DNA from 3 places in the Salmonella sp. HY31 genome. Region 3 is predicted to be linked to each of the others. Evidence: predicted binding sites of a transcription regulator. Region 3 holds the regulator's gene; each other region holds the start of a gene.

Region 1 (4,246 bases), 1.2 Mb from region 3:
CTGGCGCCACGGTGATGGAGTCGCCGGTGTGAATGCCCATCGCATCGAAGTTTTCGATAGAGCAGACGATGATGCAGTTGTCGTTTTTATCACGCACCACTTCCATCTCGTACTCTTTCCAGCCAATCAACGATTCATCAATCAGCAGTTCGTTGGTTGGGGAAAGGTCCAGGCCGCGTTCACAAATTTCTTCGAACTCTTCGCGGTTGTAGGCGATACCGCCGCCGGTGCCGCCCATGGTAAAGGACGGACGGATGATGCACGGGAAACCCACGTCAGCGGCAACCGCCAGCGCTTCTTCCATGGTGTGCGCGATACCGGAACGCGCGGTGTCGAGACCAATTTTCTTCATCGCGATATCGAAGCGACGACGGTCTTCGGCTTTATCAATTGCATCCGCCGTCGCGCCAATCATGGTCACGCCGAACTCTTCCAGCACGCCCTGCCGCTCCAGCTCCAGCGCGCAGTTCAGCGCCGTCTGGCCGCCCATCGTCGGCAGCACCGCATCCGGGCGCTCTTTTTCAATGATTTTGCGCACCACTTCCCAATGAATCGGCTCAATATAGGTGGCATCGGCCATTTCCGGGTCGGTCATGATGGTCGCCGGGTTGGAGTTCACCAGGATAACGCGATATCCCTCTTCGCGCAGCGCCTTACACGCCTGAGCGCCGGAGTAGTCAAACTCACACGCCTGACCGATAACAATCGGGCCCGCGCCCAGAATCAGGATGCTTTTTATGTCTGTACGTTTTGGCATGGTCTTAATACTCCTGATTACTTAGCGGTTTTACGGTATTGCGCGATAAGCTCGATAAAGTGGTCGAATAGCGGTGCGGCGTCGTGCGGGCCAGGGCTGGCTTCCGGATGGCCCTGGAAACTGAACGCCGGTTTATCGGTGCGGTGAATGCCTTGCAGCGTGCCATCGAACAGGGATTTATGGGTCACTCGCAGGTTGGCGGGCAGCGTCGCCTCATCCACCGCAAAGCCGTGGTTCTGCGCGGTGATCATCACCACGTTTCGGTCCATGTCTTTTACCGGATGGTTGCCGCCATGATGGCCGAACTTCATCTTAACGGTCTTCGCCCCGCTCGCCAGTGCCAGTAGCTGATGACCAAGACAGATGCCAAATAGCGGAATATCGGTCTGGAGGAATTTCTCAATCGCCTCGATGGCGTAGTCGCACGGCGCCGGGTCGCCAGGGCCGTTCGACAGAAAGATGCCGTCCGGGTTCATTTTCAGCACCTCTTCGGCAGAGGTTTGCGCCGGAACGACCGTCAGGCGGCAGCCGCGGTCCACCAGCATGCGCAGGATGTTGCGCTTGGCGCCGAAATCGTAGGCCACCACGTGGAACGGCAGGTCATCCTCAGATTTCGCTTCCGGTAACCCCTCTTTCAGCGTCCAGCTACCCTGCGTCCAGCGGTAGGCTTCCGCAGTGGTCACTTCTTTCGCCAGATCCATACCGTTAAGTCCAGGAAATGCTTTCGCTTTTTCCAGCGCCAGCTTCGCATCCGGGTTATCGCCGGCAATGATGCAGCCGTTCTGGGCGCCTTTCTCACGTAGCAGTCGGGTCAGCTTGCGGGTATCGATATCGGCAATCGCCACAATGTTATGGCGTTTGAGGTAAGAAGAGAGGTCTTCTGTGTTACGGAAGTTGCTGGCAATCAGCGGCAGATCGCGAATCACTAAACCTTGCGCATGAACCTGAGAGGATTCTTCATCGGCTTCATTGGTGCCGACATTACCAATATGGGGATAAGTAAGAGTGACGATTTGGCGGGAATAGGAAGGATCAGTGAGGATTTCTTGATAACCGGTCATTGAAGTATTGAAAACGACTTCCCCAACCGCCGAACCTGTTGCCCCAATGGCCCGACCGTGAAACTGGGTTCCGTCTTCCAGAACCAATAGCGCTGACTTAATCAAAACACCCTCCAGAAAATATTCACTCACTTTATTTGCATATTAATTCATTCAGTCAGTATGAAGCAATGCAAATTTGCTTACCCGTGGATTTCTGGCAAACGGCGGCATTCTGAAGTTAAGCCAGATAAAAGTCAACTTAAAGAGGGTGTTTTTTATGTTATTTTGTACATTATAAGTAAGTTATTCGGTTTAACAGGCAAAAAGTTCAACTAAGTAACGATAGAAAACGCTTGCGCTTGCTTGAGTTAACAAAAAATTGCATGGCATGATAAAAAGTGGACCAAATGGTCAAATTTCACATTAAATCAACAAAAAACAACAACAATAAATAATTTAATGGCAATTACATCAAATAAATTACGAAAAAGACAAAACAAAGACAGTTAATATAAAAAATAACTTAAAAATCAATTAATTACCTGAATAAATAACAAAATAAAAACATCGAAAAACCATAAAAAACAACAAGTTAATATAACATTTTAAGACTTAAAATCATAAAATGAAGATATAAGCTATTTTTATTTAAGACAGGCGCATACGATTGGACCACAACCAGCCTCACTACAGCGTAAAAAAGATAACCTATTGAGATAAAAGAGATAAAACAACATCACCTTAAGAATGAATGTGACCCACATCACAAAATCTTACCTCCCGGCAGGCCATCATAGCTTTCGTTCGCTTTATCACATTCTTTTAATTCAATAACTTAAGGAAAAAACATGTCTACTGAAGGCAATATTATTATCGATGGCGGTTTTGAAGAGGGGTTTGATGGCTGGGTACTGTCATCGCAGTCATCCATATTTGTCGAAGATGGCGCAACAGGAAATAACCACTTTTGTCGAATCGAGCCCACTAATACCATTACGCAATACTTTACCATTGAGCCCGAAACCACCTATCGACTGACTCTCGCCGTCAGAGGCGAGGCGAAGGGAAACGTCACTATTTCTCAGACTTATCCAGTCCATACCTCTTTTATCTCTGACATTAATACTAACTTAAATGCGGAATGGCACAGGGAAGAGTATGTCTTCACAACCAGCGCTGATACTGGTCGTACCGCGTTCAGGATTTCCGTTCCGTGGAACAGCGCCAACACCCCAATGGATATCGATCTTATCAGCCTGGTCGAGGTGCCTTTTGAATACAGTAAACCGCTGTGGGTGAATATGACTAACGTCAGTTCAAGCAGTAACTTTTTCCAGTTGAACGTCATGACCCGTACTGATGCGCCTGAGGGGCAAATTAACCGCATTTATTGTAATGGCAATTACGTCGCGCAGATGGATGCCATTGGCCCGGATGACTTTAACCAAACCGGCGGCTATTCCAGCTTTGCTGCCGGCGATGTATTCCAGTTCCGCGCCTATAACAGCCTTACCGGAAAAGAGTATTTACTCTGTGAAACCACCTATGAACAGCTTACTGCGAGCGGTGTTTTCAATATTGAATAACCCTCCACGCTTATTTACCAGTAAACATTTTATTAATTCTATTTAAAAGAAATATCTCGTGGCTGGGATTAACAATATTATTATTGATGGTTCCTTTGAGGATGGTTTAACAGAACAGTGGCAAATTGGCTCACTGGTTGAGCTACAAAAAACAAAAGGGCAATAATATATTGCCCTTTGTAATCAATTCATCTTGATTACCATAACCACATCACGAAGGTATTTAGTCCTTATAATACATCCAGGCCCAGCACATCCCGCATGTCAAATAGCCCATTTTTCTTCGTTTTTAGCCATAATGCCGCTCGCAATGCGCCATTTGCAAAAGTCATGCGGCTGGAAGCTTTATGCGTAATCTCTACGCGTTCGCCAATATCGGCAAACATCGCGGTATGTTCGCCGACGATATCACCCGCCCGAACGGTTGCAAAGCCAATCGTTCCCGGCACGCGCTCGCCGGTATGCCCTTCCCGGCTGTATACCGCACAGTCTTTCAGATCTTTATTCAGCGCATGGGCAATCGCCTCTCCCATCGCCAGCGCGGTTCCTGACGGCGCATCAACTTTGTGACGATGATGCGCTTCGATAATCTCAATATCGCTATAGTCGCCCATCACTTTCGCCGCTTTTTCTAGCAGTTTAAGCATCACATTGACGCCAACGCTAAAGTTAGCCGCAAAAACAATGGCGATCTCCTGCGCGGCGTCGCGGATAGCCTGTTTACCGGCTTCATCAAAACCGGTGGTGCCGATCACCATCGCTTTACCATGTTTACGGCAGAATGCCAGATGCGCCAGCGTGCCTTCAGGACGGGTAAAATCGACCAGAACATCGAAATCATCTTTGATGGACGCCAGATC
Region 2 (4,246 bases), 1.4 Mb from region 3:
AACGTTCTGATTAATGAACGTATCAAAGAAGAGTTGAGTAATGGCCGCACGGTACAGCAGGCGATCAACGAAGGCTATGCCGGCGCGTTCAGTTCCATCTTCGATGCGAACATCACGACGCTGATTAAAGTCATCATTCTGTATGCCGTCGGTACCGGGGCAATTAAAGGGTTCGCGATTACGACTGGTATCGGTGTGGCGACGTCGATGTTCACCGCGATTATCGGTACGCGTGCTATCGTAAACCTGCTATATGGCGGCAAGCGCGTCACTAAGCTGTCAATCTGAGGAGTGCGATGTGGCACAGGAATACACTGTTGAACAACTAAACCACGGCCGTAAAGTCTATGACTTTATGCGCTGGGACTACTGGGCATTCGGCATCTCCGGACTGTTGCTGATCGCGGCTATTGTCATTATGGGCGTGCGCGGGTTTAACTGGGGGCTGGATTTCACCGGTGGCACGGTGATTGAAATCACGCTGGAAAAACCGGCTGAAATGGACGTGATGCGTGAAGCGCTGCAAAAAGCAGGCTTCGAAGAGCCGCAGTTGCAGAACTTTGGCAGCAGCCACGACATTATGGTGCGTATGCCGCCAACCGAAGGCGAAACCGGCGGTCAGGTACTGGGCAGCAAAGTAGTGACGATCATTAATGAAGCCACCAACCAGAATGCGGCCGTGAAGCGTATTGAATTCGTGGGGCCAAGCGTGGGCGCCGATCTGGCGCAAACCGGCGCCATGGCACTGCTGGTGGCGTTGATCTCTATCCTCGTTTATGTCGGTTTCCGCTTTGAGTGGCGACTGGCGGCAGGGGTGGTTATCGCGCTGGCGCATGACGTGATCATTACGCTGGGAATACTGTCGCTTTTCCATATCGAGATTGACTTGACCATTGTGGCATCGTTGATGTCGGTGATCGGTTACTCGCTGAACGATAGTATCGTGGTCTCTGACCGTATTCGTGAAAACTTCCGCAAAATCCGTCGCGGAACGCCTTACGAAATCTTTAACGTGTCGCTAACCCAGACGTTACACCGTACGTTGATTACCTCCGGTACGACGTTAGTGGTGATTCTGATGCTGTACCTCTTCGGTGGTCCGGTACTGGAAGGCTTCTCGTTGACAATGCTGATCGGCGTTTCTATCGGTACGGCATCTTCTATCTATGTCGCATCGGCGCTGGCGCTGAAACTCGGTATGAAGCGCGAGCATATGCTGCAGCAGAAAGTCGAAAAAGAAGGGGCGGATCAGCCGTCTATTCTGCCGTAAACAGGCTTTGATGCCACACTCTACATCCCGGTCAGAATGACCGGGATTTTTTCTATATGCCTCCAGCACGAAAAGATGACGTAACTGTCTCTTCTTTTCGGGGATTGCCAAAAACCCGGCTTCGCGGGAAACTGTGTATAACCCTTTCTATTATCCAGGTATCTGACATGGCGATTATCCCTAGAAATTATGCGCGGCTGGAAAGCGGCTATCGTGAAAAGGCGTTGAAACTGTTCCCGTGGGTGTGTGGACGTTGTTCCCGTGAGTTTGTGTATTCAAATCTGCGTGAATTAACGGTGCATCATATCGATCACGACCATACCAATAATCCGGAAGACGGCAGTAACTGGGAACTGCTGTGCCTCTACTGCCACGATCATGAACATTCCAAATATACCGAAGCCGATCAGTACGGTTCGACGGTCATTGCCGGGGAAGATGCGCAAAAAGATTTCGGTGAGGCGACCTGGAACCCGTTTGCCGATCTGAAGGCGATGATGAATAAGAAGAAGTGAGAACAAAGATGCCGGAGCGCAGTCTGTCCGGCATGTTATGGTTAATACGCCGGAGATTTCCGGCGTATTACGCGAATCAGAAGTTGTAACCCACGACCAGGTAGCCGCCCCAGCCGGTAGATTTCGCGCTGAAATCGCCGTCGCCCCAGTTCAGTTTTGCGCCATTCTGCCACTGTCCGCCGTTATGGAAGTAACGCGCGACGACCGAGTAATGCCAGTGATCGTAGTTCAGTGCCAGGATATGGCTGGAAGCGATCGAGTTGCTGGTACGGTTCGGATCGTCGCCTAAATCAGATCCCCAGTCAAAGTTGGTAAAGCCGATATAGCTCAGTTTACCGCCCCACAGATCGGTGATGGGGACGAAGTATTTCACTTTGAAACGGTAGCCGTCCCATTCGTTTTCATTGGAAGCGCCGTAGTTTTGCCACTGATATTTTGCATACACGTTCAGCGACAGGCCCATCGGCAGACCGGTGTCGATATCGGTCCCCAGCCCCATATACCACGTGCTCTGACGACCGGCTTTGTTATCGCCCATATCGTAGATGTAGTTGTTGGCGAAATACCACTCTTTAAACGGGCCGAAACCCAGGTTGACGCCGGTCAGTTTATCAATTGAGAAACGCGGTTCGATCTCCATGAACATCGGGGAGCCGTCATCCCATGCGCCTTTATCGTTGCCGTTGCCCCAATCGAAGGTTTTGGGAATATCGATATAGCCGTAGAAATCAAACCAGTCTTTTTTGGCAAAAGCTTCATATTCCAGATAGACGTCGTTGTTCAGCTTCGGCGAGAAGCGGGTATGGTAGCTGCCTACTACGTTTACGCTCTGATGCCACCAGTCGGAAAGATACTGCGGCTGATCGTTTTCTGCTGCGTTAACAGTAAAAGATGAGGTGAGCGCCAGCGCTGCGCTGGCTGCGAGTAAAGTTTTTTTCATATGTATGCCACTGTTTGAAATCCCTTACGGGAGTGAAAAAAGCGCAATTTGCGTTTCTAAATATTTCGTGTTTCTGCGGACCCTATTATAAAAATCATTGCTCACAAAAATATGTCTTGTTTCACATATCTATCATTTACGTAATCGATTGCGTTCACGTTTGCGCATTTTAGGCGCGATAAGGGTAGTAGCTTTCATAAATATTTACAATACGTGCTATAAATGCCGAAAATGTCAGAAGGACAACAAAAGAGCGTGAAGCGTGTTGCGGAACGCACAAAACGCTCCGCCAGAACGTTTATTGATTAACAGGCTGAATGTCATGGATGCGAATAAAACCTAACCGCGCCGGTGTGATTCCCTTCAACTGTAACGAAATATTGACATCACTGGGCGCCAGCAAGCTGGCAGGCGCATTTACCAGAAGGCTCTGCGCATTCACCTCTTGATAGTTCTCCGTAGTGCCCTGAATCTGCCCATACTCTACGGTAGCGCTGAATGCCGGAAGCGGATCGTGGGACTCGCCCTGAATGCGTAACGTTGCCAGGGCACCGTCAGTGACAGGCGTAACTTCCAGCAATGTCATACGTAGCGTACCGATCTGACTCTCCAGCCGGGCAGGCGTATTGGCGCCAGGCAACAGATAGACGCCGCGGGTTGAATCTGCATTCAGCTTATTTTGTTGGGTAATTTTTACCGTTTCCTGATTCAGTTGGTTCATCTCTTTATTCAGAGTGCTAATGCTTTGATGCATCTGGCGAACCTCGCTCTGCGGCGCGCAGGCGGTCAGGCTCAAGAGACTTCCCACCAGGAGAACTCTTAGGTAACGTCTTGTCATGTCGATCATTTCCTTCATGGTCCGATAGCGTAATGGTAGTGTGCTATACGAACAAAGGCACCGATCCTTTATCTCAAAAGCGCTCTGCCTTTGTTGTCGCGCCAGTTCAGGGTAAAATAGCGTTTTCTAAGTCACCTGGTCAGGACGCCGTATGCATTGCCCATTTTGTTTCGCCGTAGATACCAAAGTCATTGACTCTCGTCTTGTAGGCGAGGGCTCGTCCGTACGCCGCCGTCGGCAGTGCCTGGTTTGTAATGAACGCTTTACGACCTTTGAAGTGGCTGAACTGGTCATGCCGCGCGTGATAAAAAGTAACGATGTGCGCGAACCCTTTAATGAGGATAAGCTGCGCAGCGGCATGTTGAGAGCGCTGGAAAAAAGGCCCGTCAGCGCGGATGATGTTGAAATGGCGTTGAACCATATTAAGTCACAATTACGCGCCACTGGGGAGCGTGAAGTTCCCAGCAAGATGATTGGCAATCTGGTCATGGAGCAGCTGAAAAAACTCGATAAAGTCGCGTATATTCGCTTTGCCTCCGTCTATCGCAGTTTCGAAGATATCAAAGACTTTGGCGAAGAAATCGCTCGCCTACAGGACTAAGCCATGCAGGATGAGTTTTACATGGCGCGAGCGCTAAAACTGGCGCAGCGTGGACGTTTCACCACTCACCCGAATCCTAATG
Region 3 (4,246 bases):
GCGCTTTCTACCCACAGCATCCCCAGACTTCCGAGCGCAAAGATGGATAACCCCAGCAGTAAAATCGGTTTACGGCCATAACGATCCGATAGCGGTCCCCAGAGTAGTTGTGCGACGGCAAAGCCAGCTAAAAACAGGCTGAGGCTGGCGCTGACAGCGGCAGCAGGCGTTTGTAAATCCGCCTGTATGGCGGCAAACGCGGGCAGGTACATGTCCGTAGCCAGAAACCCCAGCACGCTAAGACCGGCTAACCAGACTAAAAAACCTTTTCCAGGTTGCATATTTGTTTCTCTTTCTTATCAGACAGACATTGTCGCAGAGTGTAGGGAGTGAAATTACGGTTGTGAAACGTTAATATTTGTCCAGTGAATTCAAAATTTTTGTAGGCAAATTATGTGGTCGGAATACTCGCTTGAAGTGGTTGACGCCGTGGCGCGCAATGGCAGTTTTAGCGCGGCGGCGCAGGAACTGCACCGTGTGCCTTCGGCAGTCAGTTACACCGTTCGTCAGTTAGAGGAGTGGCTGGCCGTACCGCTTTTTGTACGACGTCACCGTGATGTTGAACTTACGCCTGCTGGCGTCTGGTTTTTAAAAGAAGGGCGTTCTGTTATCAAAAAAATGCAGATCACTCGTCAACAGTGTCAGCAAATTGCTAATGGCTGGCGCGGGCAGTTGGCTATTGCGGTGGATAATATCGTCAGACCAGAACGTACCCGGCAGATGATCGTCGATTTCTATCGCCATTTTGACGATGTGGAACTGCTGGTTTTTCAGGAGGTGTTTAACGGCGTCTGGGACGCGCTCTCCGACGGGCGAGTCGAACTGGCTATTGGGGCGACGCAGGCGATTCCGGTAGGGGGACGTTATGCTTTTCGGGATATGGGTACCCTGAGCTGGAGTTGCGTAGTGGCAAGCGATCACCCGCTGGCGGCGATGCCGGGACCGTTAAGCGATGATACCCTGCGCAACTGGCCGTCGCTGGTCAGAGAAGATACCTCGCGAACCTTACCGAAACGGATTACCTGGTTGCTGGATAACCAAAAAAGGGTTGTAGTACCGGACTGGGAGTCATCGGCAACCTGCCTGTCAGCAGGATTATGCGTGGGAATGGTGCCGACGCACTTTGCCCGACAGTGGATAGACAGCGGAAAATGGGTGGCGCTGACGTTAGAGAATCCGTTTCCCGATGCGGCCTGTTGCCTGACGTGGCAGCAAAACGAGGCCTCGCCCGCGCTGGCATGGCTGCTGGATTATTTGGGCGATAGCGAAACGTTGAATCGGGAGTGGTTGCGGGAGCCTGAAGAGGCTCCCGACAGCGGGGATTAACGTCGATAGTCGCGGAACGGGCCGTCAGCGACCGAGCGACGCTCAACCAGGCGTGGATGAACTTCAATAGACTGTGACTCTTCGCGCTTATTGACGATGCGATCCAATAGCATATTAAATGCGGTTTCGCCTAAAGAGTCTTTGGGCTGGTGAATCGTCGTCAGCGCCGGGGTAAAGAAGCGGGCGTTACGCACATTGTCATAACCGATCACCGAAACGTCCTGCGGTACGCGAAGCCCCATTTCGTCTGCCGCGCAAAGCGCGCCCATCGCCATAATATCGCCGCCGCAGAAAACGGCGGTAGGGCGATGTGACTGCGATAAGATTTGCTGCATCGCGTGGTAACCGGACTCCGGCTCGAAGTCGCCCTGAACAATCCAGTTGTCTGGCACGTTGATCAGCGCCTCCTCCATTGCCTTCATGAAGCCTGCCAGCCGACCCGCGCCGGTGTTGCGCTCCAGCGGACCGGGAATAACGCCGATATCCCGGTGACCGCGCTCAACCAGATAACGACCCGCCATATAGCCGCCTGCAAAGGCGTTATCAATCACCGTATCGGTAAAATCGGCCTTCGCTTCACCCCAGTCCATCACCACCATCGGAATATGGCGATACTCTTCCAGCATGGAAAGCAGAGGTTCCGGGTACTCAGAACACATCACCAGCAGGCCATCCACGCGCTTTTGCGCCATCATGGACAGGTAGGCGCGCTGTTTTTCCAGGTTATTCCAGGCGTTGCCCAAAATCAGCGTATAGCCTTTCTGAAAGCAGTTTTTTTCAACCGCCTCGATAATTTCTGCAAAATAGGCCGCTTCGCTGCTGGTCGCCAGTAAGCCTATCGATTTGGTATGGTTGACCTTCAGGCTACGCGCGACGGCGCTGGGAGAGTAGTGCAGCTCTTTAATCGCTGCCCAGACCGCGTTACGCGTTTCTTCAGCGACAAAACGCGTTTTGTTGATTACGTGTGATACAGTTGTAGTGGAAACGTTTGCTCGTTTCGCTACATCTTTAATTGTTGCCATTACATTTCACTCCAGACCCTCGCTAAGCTCCTGAGAAACGCCAGGTAAACGTTTGCCTACACACACCCTAATCGCAACGTCAGGGTTGCGGCATGCCGGAAAAACGACACGGAACGTCAGGAAGGGGTCAATGGCCGTTACGCTAATTCAGTAAGCCTGGAATTTTGTCTGATCTTGAGGAAAAGGGGAAGCGTTAAAAACAGTTATCAATATAAAACATGAGAGATTTTTGTGCGGGAATGTGCAAAAATGCGCTATATCACTTTTTGTGTGGGAATAAAAAGGAGAAAACTTGATGAGTACCGACCTGAAATTTTCGTTGATCACTACGCTTATTGTTCTGGGCTTGATTGTCGCAGGTGGATTAACGGCCGCTCTGCACTGATTCCCTCTCTTCTGAGGGAGGGCGTTTCCTCTATTCTATCCCTCTCTAAAACGCAGAAGGCGTACCTTCTGCGTGCTCAGACTTATGCGGCGAGATTTTTCGCGACAAATTCCCAGTTAACCAGCGCCCAAAAATGCTCCAGATAGTTTGGACGGGCGTTGCGGTAGTCGATGTAATACGCGTGTTCCCACACATCAACCGTCAGCAGCGGCGTCGCATCTGTGGTCAGCGGCGTACCGGCATTTGAGGTAGAGACGATAGCCAGTTTGCCATCAGCGCCTTTTACCAGCCATGTCCAGCCGGAACCAAAGTTTTTGATAGCGGCATCTGTGAACTGCGTTTTAAATTCCGCGAAGCTGCCAAAAGATGCCGCGATAGCATCAGCCAGTTTCCCGGTCGGTTCGCCGCCAGCATTTGGTGCCAGGCAGTTCCAGTAGAACGTATGGTTCCACACCTGAGCGGCGTTATTAAAGATGCCGCCTTCGGAAGCACGCACGATCTCTTCCAGCGATTTGCCTTCAAACGCCGTGCCTTTGATCAAATTATTAAGATTGGTCACGTAAGTCTGATGATGTTTGCCATAGTGATATTCCAGCGTCTCAGCAGAAATATGCGGCGCCAGAGCATCTTTGGCATACGGTAATGCAGGTAATTCGAACGACATTGCTTCTCTCCTTATTATTAATATTGCGCACGCACAATAACCCTGGTGCGCGTAAGGATAGGGTAGCAAATTGAGCGGGGGCGCAAAAGAAGAAGTTATCCTGTCGTTAAACGACAGGATAAAATATTAGCGAATTGTTTTAGGGGTCATCACCCGGCGGGCGCCGACATAATGGCGCTGCCAGTATTCTTCGTTCAGCGAGGTGATCTTAATTTCCTGACCGCTGCGCGGAGACTGGATAAACTTACCGTTGCCGACATAGACGCCAACGTGATCGGCGGTGCCGCGCCCCTGCGTACGGAAGAACACCAGATCGCCGTTTTTCAACTCGCTGCGCTCAATGGGCGCCGCGTCACGCAGGTGATACATCTCATTCGCCGTTCGGGGGATACGGATCTTCACTAAATCTTTATAGGCATAATAAACCAGACCGCTGCAATCAAAACCGGTGCGCGGCGACGCGCCTCCCCAGTGATACGGCTTACCAATCTGATTCATGAGCTTGGACATCGCGGTTTTCGTCGCTTTTTGTACTTTAGTCCGATGCGCATCGGCAATAGAGAGCGGCAATGTTCCTTTCCCCTTCACGCAGTGCGGCTTACGGCCTTTACGCGTCGTGCATTTTTCCGTCACGTCGAGGGCGGCGATTGACGTGGGCGCGGTTCTGTTACGGCGATGTGTCGTATGACGAGATTTCGTGGAAGCGATGGTACGTTTTGGCGTAGAAGCGGAAGAAGAACGGCTGGTTTTTGAGGTTGTTTTTACGTTTTTTTTGTTGGTCTTACTGATCTGTTTGGGCGTTGTGCTTTTCTTTTTATCTGCCGTTTTAGTGACATGAGAAACAGCAGG

The links. The regulator PurR, encoded in region 3, represses purine synthesis genes. The targets are predictions, from matches to a motif close to CANGCAAACGTTTGCNTG.
Region 1: the regulator PurR is predicted to act here: its motif matches at 2,015-2,032, upstream of carA (glutamine-hydrolyzing carbamoyl-phosphate synthase small subunit).
Region 2: the regulator PurR is predicted to act here: its motif matches at 2,863-2,880, upstream of ACE15A_RS16880 (nucleoside-specific channel-forming protein Tsx).

Annotation. Positions count from the first base shown of each region.
Region 1 is NZ_CP170479.1:930,260-934,505, reverse strand. It holds gene carB (carbamoyl-phosphate synthase large subunit) at 1-757, opposite strand, end outside; gene carA (glutamine-hydrolyzing carbamoyl-phosphate synthase small subunit) at 775-1,923, opposite strand; gene ACE15A_RS04375 (hypothetical protein) at 2,649-3,386, shown strand; gene dapB (4-hydroxy-tetrahydrodipicolinate reductase) at 3,617-4,246, opposite strand, start outside.
Region 2 is NZ_CP170479.1:3,546,969-3,551,214, reverse strand. It holds gene secD (protein translocase subunit SecD) at 1-288, shown strand, start outside; gene secF (protein translocase subunit SecF) at 299-1,270, shown strand; gene yajD (HNH nuclease YajD) at 1,438-1,785, shown strand; gene ACE15A_RS16880 (nucleoside-specific channel-forming protein Tsx) at 1,862-2,725, opposite strand; gene ACE15A_RS16875 (DUF3251 domain-containing protein) at 3,024-3,563, opposite strand; gene nrdR (transcriptional regulator NrdR) at 3,715-4,164, shown strand; gene ribD (bifunctional diaminohydroxyphosphoribosylaminopyrimidine deaminase/5-amino-6-(5-phosphoribosylamino)uracil reductase RibD) at 4,168-4,246, shown strand, end outside.
Region 3 is NZ_CP170479.1:2,117,804-2,122,049, forward strand. It holds gene punC (purine nucleoside transporter PunC) at 1-281, opposite strand, end outside; gene punR (DNA-binding transcriptional activator PunR) at 394-1,326, shown strand; gene purR (HTH-type transcriptional repressor PurR) at 1,323-2,348, opposite strand; gene ACE15A_RS10015 (YnhF family membrane protein) at 2,644-2,733, shown strand; gene sodB (superoxide dismutase [Fe]) at 2,816-3,397, opposite strand; gene ACE15A_RS10025 (C40 family peptidase) at 3,524-4,246, opposite strand, start outside.